DNA from 2 places in the Lutibacter sp. Hel_I_33_5 genome. Region 1 is predicted to be linked to the other one. Evidence: riboswitches for the same ligand, from Rfam matches in the RefSeq annotation. Region 1 holds a riboswitch; the other holds the start of a gene.
The links. Region 1 has a riboswitch for S-adenosylmethionine ahead of OD91_RS12660 (O-acetylhomoserine aminocarboxypropyltransferase/cysteine synthase family protein). Riboswitches for the same ligand answer to the same signal wherever they lie in the genome.

Region 1 (4,221 bases):
ATCAGTATCTAATATTCCATCATTATCATCATCAATATCCACAGAATCTGGAATTCCATCACCATCAGTATCTAATCCGTTAACCGTATCTCTATAATCTAAATCTCCTACAGTATTTACATCGGTATCACTATCTGGTAAAATACTGGAAGCTGGCGTGTCAATTTCATCATTAGAATCGTAATCAGTAGTATCACTACCTTCAAAAGAATCGTCTAAACCATCACCATCTGTATCTGTTCCAGAAGCAGTGTTAGCCATTCCGTTTTCTTCTAAATCTGGTGTTCCATCATTATCAGAATCGGAATCTCTGTAATCTGGTTCATCTGTTAAATCTGTATTGGTTGGATTTAAAGCTGTTGGGTTATAAGTGTCATTATTTTCATAAATACTATAAACTCCATTTGAGCCAACAACTCCAGAGGGAGCAACATAACCAGTTGTAGTTTGTGCTTCTACGTTGTCTGGAATACCATCATTATCTGAATCGATATCTATATAATCTGGATTTCCATTAGAATCTGTATTGGTAAGTGGTAAATTTGAAATCCCACTTTCATTTACATCTTCATATACATCATATAAACCATTTGCTCCAACATTTCCAGCAGGTGCTGTGTAGAATCCTGTATTTTGCGCTTCAGCATTATCTAATATACCATCATTATCGGCATCTAAATCTAAATGATTTGGAATTCCGTCTAAATCAAAATCAAAATGATCTTGAACTCCATCATTATTAACATCTCCTAAATTTCCACCACTACCATTATTATCTGAGTCTAAATAATTAGGAACTCCATCATTATCTGCATCTGCACTTGGGTCTGTACCAGTTGAATTTTCTGCGGTATCTGGAATACCATCATTATCATCATCTATATCTACACTATCATCTACTGTATCGCCATCTGAATCAAGTACTTCTATTGCATTTACGTCGTCGACAGAAAACAAAAGTGCTTCCCAGTTAACTCCTTCAGGTGTTCCTTCAAAAGTTGCGTCTGCACCTGGAAAGACTCTAAAGCGCATTGTTGTTGCATCTGCAACAAAAATAAATGTATTTTGAGACCAAACATCTTGAGAAACATTTGTTATAGTTACCCTTTGATAAGTACCAAACTGATATTCAAAAAAGTTTAAATATGTACCGGCATAATATGCGTTATTTCCACTTCCACCATTTGCATTTGTTCTAGCAGTCATTGAAAATACTCTTAATTTATAAATCTTTCCAGGAATTAAACCAGTAATATTAGTTTCAACATTTTCTTCAAAACCGTCACCCCCTATATCTCTTAACGTAATAAAACGGACATCTCCAGTTGGAGGCAATGGTAATTGACCTCCAGGAACATTCCATGAAGCACCTGCACCAACAAATCCCTCTCCTCCAGCTATATCTCTATTAGAAATGTCAGGAGTACCATCAATACCATCATCTGCTTCCTGCCAATCAATTGGATTACAATTCCCACAAATAGCAGAGGAAGAACCTGTACCTGGGATAGTTTGTGAAAAAGATTGCGTGTTTGTTAATAACAATAGTGCTAAAACAAAAAAGAAAATAGCATTGTTACCTACTGGGAATAGTCTTAATAATTTCATATAAAATTATATAATTCATAAATTACTGGGGAACAATAACAAGCAAAAATACAGTTGTATATCTATATATGCAAATTTAGAGTAATTTATTTGCGATGTGTTAAGTGGTTGTAGGTTAGTTTGTTGAGTGTTGATATGAAAAAGTTAGTTAATAATTTCGTTTATTTTTAATAATGAAATTTCTATCATCTAATTTTATAATAGACATAAAAAAATAAAATAAACTCTTTTTTACTTGGATATTAAATTTTTCTAAGCATATATTTGCATTCACAAAGTTCAATAACTTATTGAAATGTTATCAAGAAAGGTGGAGGGATTAGACCCGTTGAAACCTTAGCAACCCTTTAGTAATAAAGAAGGTGCTAAATTCTACCCTGTGCTGAACTAGTTTCAGTATCTCATTAAAAGAGATTGGATAGATAACAAAAATGAATTTTCTATTTCTAGAACATTCAATTTTCTTAATAACATTTTTCGAGTAAGGTTCATCAAAATAATTGATGCATTTGACTTTTGGTTTAATTAATTATTAACTCAAAAAACTAGAAAAATGAGTACATTAAAATTAGCAACAAACGCATTGCACGCAGGACATGACGTAACTGCCAATGCAGGAACTAGAGCAGTTCCTATTTATCAAACAACATCGTATGTTTTTAACAATTCAGAACATGCTGCAAATTTATTCTCTTTAAAAGAATTAGGATTTATTTACACACGTTTAAATAATCCAACAAATCAAATTTTACAAGAGCGATTAGCTGCTGTAGAAGGCGGAATTGGAGCTGTAGTTTTTGCTTCTGGAACATCTGCAATTGCTACAGGTTTATTAACGTTATTAAAATCTGGTGATCATATTGTGGCGTCAAGTAGTTTATACGGAGGAACGTATAATTTATTAAATGTAACGCTAAAAAGATTCGGAATTACAACTACGTTTGTAGATGCTTCTAATCCAGAAAATTTTGCATCAGCAGTACAAGATAATACAAGAGCATTTTTTGTAGAATCATTAGGAAATCCAAAATTAGATGTCTTAGATTTAGAAGCAATTGCTGTTCATTCTAAAGCAGCTGAAGTTCCTTTTATTGTTGATAATACAGTAGCTACACCTGCTTTATTAAATCCATTAAAACATGGAGCAAATATTGTAATTCATTCGTTAACAAAATATATTGGAGGACAAGGAACTTCTATTGGAGGTGCAATTGTAGATGGAGGAACATTTAATTGGGCAAATGGTAAATTCCCAGAATTTACTGAGCCTTCTGAAGGATATCATGGATTAGTATATCATGAAGCATTAGGTGCTGCTGCATTTACTTTTAAATTAATTTTAGAAGGTTTACGTGATTTAGGTGGCGCATTAAGTCCAACAAACGCGTTTAATATTATTCAAGGTTTAGAAACGTTGCCAGTTAGAATTAAACAGCATTCAGAAAATGCTTTAGCATTAGCAAAATGGTTAGAGCAACAAGATGAAGTTGCTTGGGTAAATTACCCAGGTTTAGAAAGTAGTAAATATAATTCTTTAGCTAAAAAGTATCTACCAAAAGGACAAAGCGGAATTGTAACATTTGGTGCTAAAAAAGGATTTGAGGCAGCAAAAAATATTGCAGACAATACTAAGGTATTCTCTTTGTTAGCAAATATTGGTGATACAAAATCATTAATTATTCACCCAGCAAGTACAACACATCAACAATTAGATGAAGCGGCTCAAGCAAGCGCTGGTGTTTCTCAAGATTTAATAAGATTATCTGTTGGTATTGAAGATATAGAAGATTTAAAAACGGATTTAAAAGCAGCATTTGCTGAAATAAAATAAAACAAAACTTTGAGCAAGAATTTGCAACATATCGATATTCTTAGTTTTACTACAGAAAGTGGTACACAATTTAAAGACATCCAATTAAGTTATCAATTGTTTGGTCAAAAATTGGGTACTGCCCCTGTGGTTTTGGTCAATCATGCATTAACTGGTAATAGTGATGTTGCTGGCGAAAATGGTTGGTGGAAAGATGTAATTGGATCGCATTTAGCGATTGATACAAATCAATATACCATTCTTGCTTTTAATATTCCTGGAAACGGTTTTGATGGTTTTTTAATCGAAGATTATAAAAGTTTTATTGCAAGAGATATTGCAAATATCTTTTTAATCGGATTAAAAGAATTAAAAATTGATCAACTATTTGCTTTAATTGGAGGTTCTTTAGGTGGTGGAATTGCTTGGGAAATGACAGTTTTAAATCCTGATATTACTCAACATTTAATTGCTGTTGCTACCGATTGGAAATCTACGGATTGGTTAATTGCAAATTGCCAAATTCAAGAACAATTCTTAGTAAATTCCAGCAATCCTGTTCACGATGCTCGCATGCATGCTATGTTGTGTTACAGAACACCAGCGTCTTTTAAAGAACGTTTTCATCGCTCTAAAAATGACGAATTAGAAATCTTTAATGTAGAAAGTTGGTTGTTGCATCATGGAGAAAAATTACAAGAAAGATATCAGTTAGCTTCCTATAAATTGATGAATCAATTATTGAAAACAATTGATGTTACCAAAGGAAGAAAAGAAGAGTCTATTTTAGAAACTATAAATGC
Region 2 (4,221 bases), 1.5 Mb from region 1:
TGCCAGCTTGAATTGCGTGGTATAAAAACACTGAGTGCATTGCTTCACGTACACCATTATTTCCTCTAAAAGAAAAAGACACATTACTCACACCTCCACTAACACTAGCATTTGGTAAGTTTTGACGCACCCAACGGGTTGCTTCAATAAAATCGATGGCATTTTTTTTATGTTCATCCATTCCTGTAGCTACAGGAAAAATGTTTAAATCGAAAATAATATCTTCGGAAGGAAAACCTACTTTATCAACTAAAATATCATAAGAACGTTTTGAAATTTCAATTCTACGTTCGTAATTATCCGCTTGTCCAACTTCATCAAAAGCCATTACAATTACAGCTGCACCATAACGTTTAATTTGAGTAGCTTCCCAAATGAATTTTTCTTCTCCTTCTTTTAATGAAATTGAATTTACAACACATTTTCCTTGTACTACTTGTAATCCAGCTTCAATGATTTCCCACTTGGAGCTGTCAATCATTATAGGTACTCTACAAATATCAGGTTCGGCAGCAATTAAATTCAAAAAACGAACCATGGCCTCTTTTCCATCAATAAGACCATCGTCCATATTAATGTCAATAATTTGCGCACCACCATCCACTTGATGACGTGCTACATCTAACGCTTCATCAAATTTTTCTTCTTTTACTAAACGAAGAAATTTACGTGATCCTGCTACATTTGTTCGTTCTCCGACGTTTATGAAATTACTGTTTTCGTTTAGAACCAAAGGTTCTAAACCAGATAGTTTCATGTATTTTGTTTGATTAATCTTCATTATTTATAATGCTCTACAGTTGGAAAGGGTTCATAAAAATGATGTAACAACTTTTTCCATTCTTTATATTCTTCTGATTTTCTAAATCCAATTTCATGATCTTCTAGCGTTTCCCAATTCACCAATAAAATATATTTATTTTCTTCTTCAATACATTTTTTTAATTCATGAGAAATGTAGCCTTTCATAGAAGAAATGATAGATTTTGCCTTTTGAAAATTAGCTTCAAAATCGTTAGATAATCCTTCTTTTATGTTTAATATGGCTACTTCTAAAATCATACTTTTACCTATTATGAAGCCGAAACTAATTCAGCATGACGTGGTTTGTATTTTGCTGCGATATCAGCTATTACTTTAATATGCGCTGGACTTGTACCACAACAACCACCTATAATATTAATTAAATTTTTTTTTAGATATTCTTCAATTTGTTCCCCCATTTCTTCTGGTGTTTCATCATATTCTCCAAAAGCGTTTGGCAATCCAGCATTTGGATGTGCAGAAACTGCAAAATCTGTTTTATTGGCTATAGCTTCTAGGTGAGGCTGCAATAAATTTGCACCTAAAGCACAATTGAATCCTACCGATAATAAAGGAATATGGGAGACAGATATTAAAAAAGCTTCGGCTGTTTGTCCTGATAATGTTCTGCCTGAAGCATCTGTAATTGTTCCGCTTAGCATTATTGGGACTTCAATATTTCGTTCTGATTTTACTTCTTCTACAGCAAATAATGCTGCTTTAGCGTTTAACGTATCAAACACTGTTTCTATTAAAAGTAAATCGGCACCGCCATCAAGCAATGCTTCTGTTTGCTGTTTATATGCTATGCGTAATTCATCAAATGTTACAGCTCTGTATCCAGGGTCATTTACATCTGGAGACATGCTTGCTGTTCGGTTTGTTGGCCCTATTGATCCTGCAACAAATCGAGGTTTATGAGGTTCTTTAGCGGTAAATTCATCAGCAACTTCTTTTGCTATTTTTGCAGATTGATAATTCAATTCATACACCAAATCTTCCATTTGGTAATCGGCCATTGCTATTGTAGTTCCTGAAAATGTATTGGTTTCTACAATATCTGCACCTGCTTCAAAATACTTTCCGTGAATTGTTTTTATGGCTTCCGGCTGCGTAATTGACAACAAATCATTGTTCCCTTGTAGTGGCGTTGCGTAATCTTTAAAACGTTCGCCACGAAAATCTTCTTCTGTAAATTTATAGGCTTGAAGCATGGTCCCCATTGCACCATCTAAAACTAAAATTCTTTTTTGTAATTCTTTATAAATATCTGACATTCCTGATGTTTAGCGTAATGTGTTATCAGGAAAAGATTTTTTTCCGTTATCTGTCTAAATACAATTTAAGTACTAGTAGAATATAGCACCTTCTTTAAAATAAAGGGTTGCTAAGGTTTCATTGGATCTATTTCCTCCACCTTTCATGATAACCTCATTAAGTCAATGAACAAGCAAATATTCGCTTATAAAAATTTAATATCCAAATTTTTTGATTATTTTTTTACATAAGTTTATTAAATGATGAATATAATATATAACTTTGCAGCATATTTGAGGAAAAATTTGAACTGATTGCAACCTCTTAAAGCTAAAAAAGCTTTAAATAAAAATGCTAAAGCAGTATATTTTACTTCTTTTAGCAAACTTGCAATCAAACAATCCTTAATAAAACTATAAAATTTAATTTATGTCATATTTATTTACCTCAGAAAGTGTTTCTGAAGGACATCCAGACAAAGTTTCAGATCAGATTTCGGATGCTTTAATTGATAATTTCTTAGCATTTGACGCTACAAGTAAAGTTGCTTGTGAAACCTTAGTAACCACTGGTCAAGTTGTTTTGGCAGGAGAAGTGAAGTCTAAAACCTATTTAGATGTTCAAAAAATTGCAAGAGATGTAATCAATAAAATTGGTTATACTAAAAGTGAGTATATGTTTGATGGAAATTCTTGTGGTGTATTTTCTGCAATCCATGAACAATCACCAGATATTAATCAAGGAGTTGTTAGAGCAAATCCAGAAGACCAAGGAGCAGGAGATCAAGGAATGATGTTTGGTTATGCAACAGATGAAACGGATAATTATATGCCATTAGCATTAGAATTATCACATAGATTATTAATTGAGTTAGCTGAATTACGTAGAGAAAATAAAGATATTAAATATTTACGACCAGATGCAAAATCTCAAGTAACTATTGAGTATTCTGATGATAATGTTCCGCAAAGAATCGATGCAATTGTAATTTCTACTCAGCATGATGATTTTGATGGAAGTGAAGAAGTAATGCTTGCTAAAATTAAATCAGACATTGTTAGTATTTTAATTCCAAGGGTAGTTGCAAAATTACCTGCTAAAATTCAAGCATTATTTACAAAGGATATTACCTATCATATTAATCCAACTGGAGTTTTTGTAATCGGTGGACCTCATGGAGATACAGGTTTAACTGGAAGAAAAATTATTGTAGATACATACGGAGGGAAAGGAGCGCACGGAGGTGGAGCGTTTTCTGGTAAAGATCCTTCTAAAGTTGATAGATCTGGAGCTTATGCAACACGTCATATTGCTAAAAATTTAGTCGCAGCTGGTTTGTGTAAAGAAGTTTTAGTTCAAGTTTCTTACGCTATTGGTGTTGCAAAACCAACAAGTATTAATGTTGAAACTTACGGAACGGCAACAATCGATAAAACAGATGGAGAAATCAGTAAAATAGTAGAGACTATTTTTGATATGCGTCCATATTTTATTGAACAACGTTTAAAATTAAGAACACCAATTTATTCTGAAACTGCAGCATATGGTCATATGGGAAGAGCATCAGAAAAGAAAACGGTAACTTTTTCTAATCCAATGGGAGAAACTGTTTCTCAAGAAGTAGAAACGTTTACTTGGGAAAAATTAGATTATGTAGATAAAGTTAAAGAAGCTTTTAATTTATAATAAAACTTTATATTTTTTAAAAAAGACGAACTTTTAAGTTCGTCTTTTTTTGTTTAGATTCATGAATTCTTATTATGCTAGATTTTAAAGAAAATTGATTTTATAATTGCTTAAAAACAATTATAAAATTTTAGTACCTTTATCGTCCTTTTTATAACAACAAACAACTTATGCACGTAGCAATTGCAGGAAACATTGGCGCTGGAAAAACAACGTTAACTAAACTTTTAGCAAAACATTATAATTGGAAACCACATTTTGAATCTGTTGATGAAAATCCGTATTTAGACGATTTTTATTCAGAAATGGAACGTTGGTCTTTTAATCTTCAAGTTTTCTTTTTAAATAGTAGATTCAGACAAATTTTAGAACTAAAAGAAACTGGAAAAAATATAATTCAAGATAGAACTATCTATGAAGACGCTCATATTTTTGCACCGAATCTTCATGCAATGGGTTTAATGACTAATAGAG

Region 2: it holds a riboswitch for S-adenosylmethionine, as region 1 does, so the genes downstream of both, OD91_RS06140 (homocysteine S-methyltransferase family protein) here and OD91_RS12660 (O-acetylhomoserine aminocarboxypropyltransferase/cysteine synthase family protein) in region 1, are expected to answer to the same signal.

The regions. Positions count from the first base shown of each region.
Region 1 is NZ_VISM01000001.1:2,879,125-2,883,345, forward strand. It holds gene OD91_RS12655 (LamG-like jellyroll fold domain-containing protein) at 1-1,608, opposite strand, end outside; SAM riboswitch class I at 1,904-2,037, shown strand; gene OD91_RS12660 (O-acetylhomoserine aminocarboxypropyltransferase/cysteine synthase family protein) at 2,162-3,439, shown strand; gene thrA (bifunctional aspartate kinase/homoserine dehydrogenase I) at 3,449-4,221, shown strand, end outside.
Region 2 is NZ_VISM01000001.1:1,382,201-1,386,421, reverse strand. It holds gene metH (methionine synthase) at 1-781, opposite strand, end outside; gene OD91_RS06145 (antibiotic biosynthesis monooxygenase) at 781-1,062, opposite strand; gene OD91_RS06140 (homocysteine S-methyltransferase family protein) at 1,074-2,081, opposite strand; SAM riboswitch class I at 2,125-2,236, opposite strand; gene metK (methionine adenosyltransferase) at 2,491-3,747, shown strand; gene OD91_RS06130 (deoxynucleoside kinase) at 3,918-4,221, shown strand, end outside.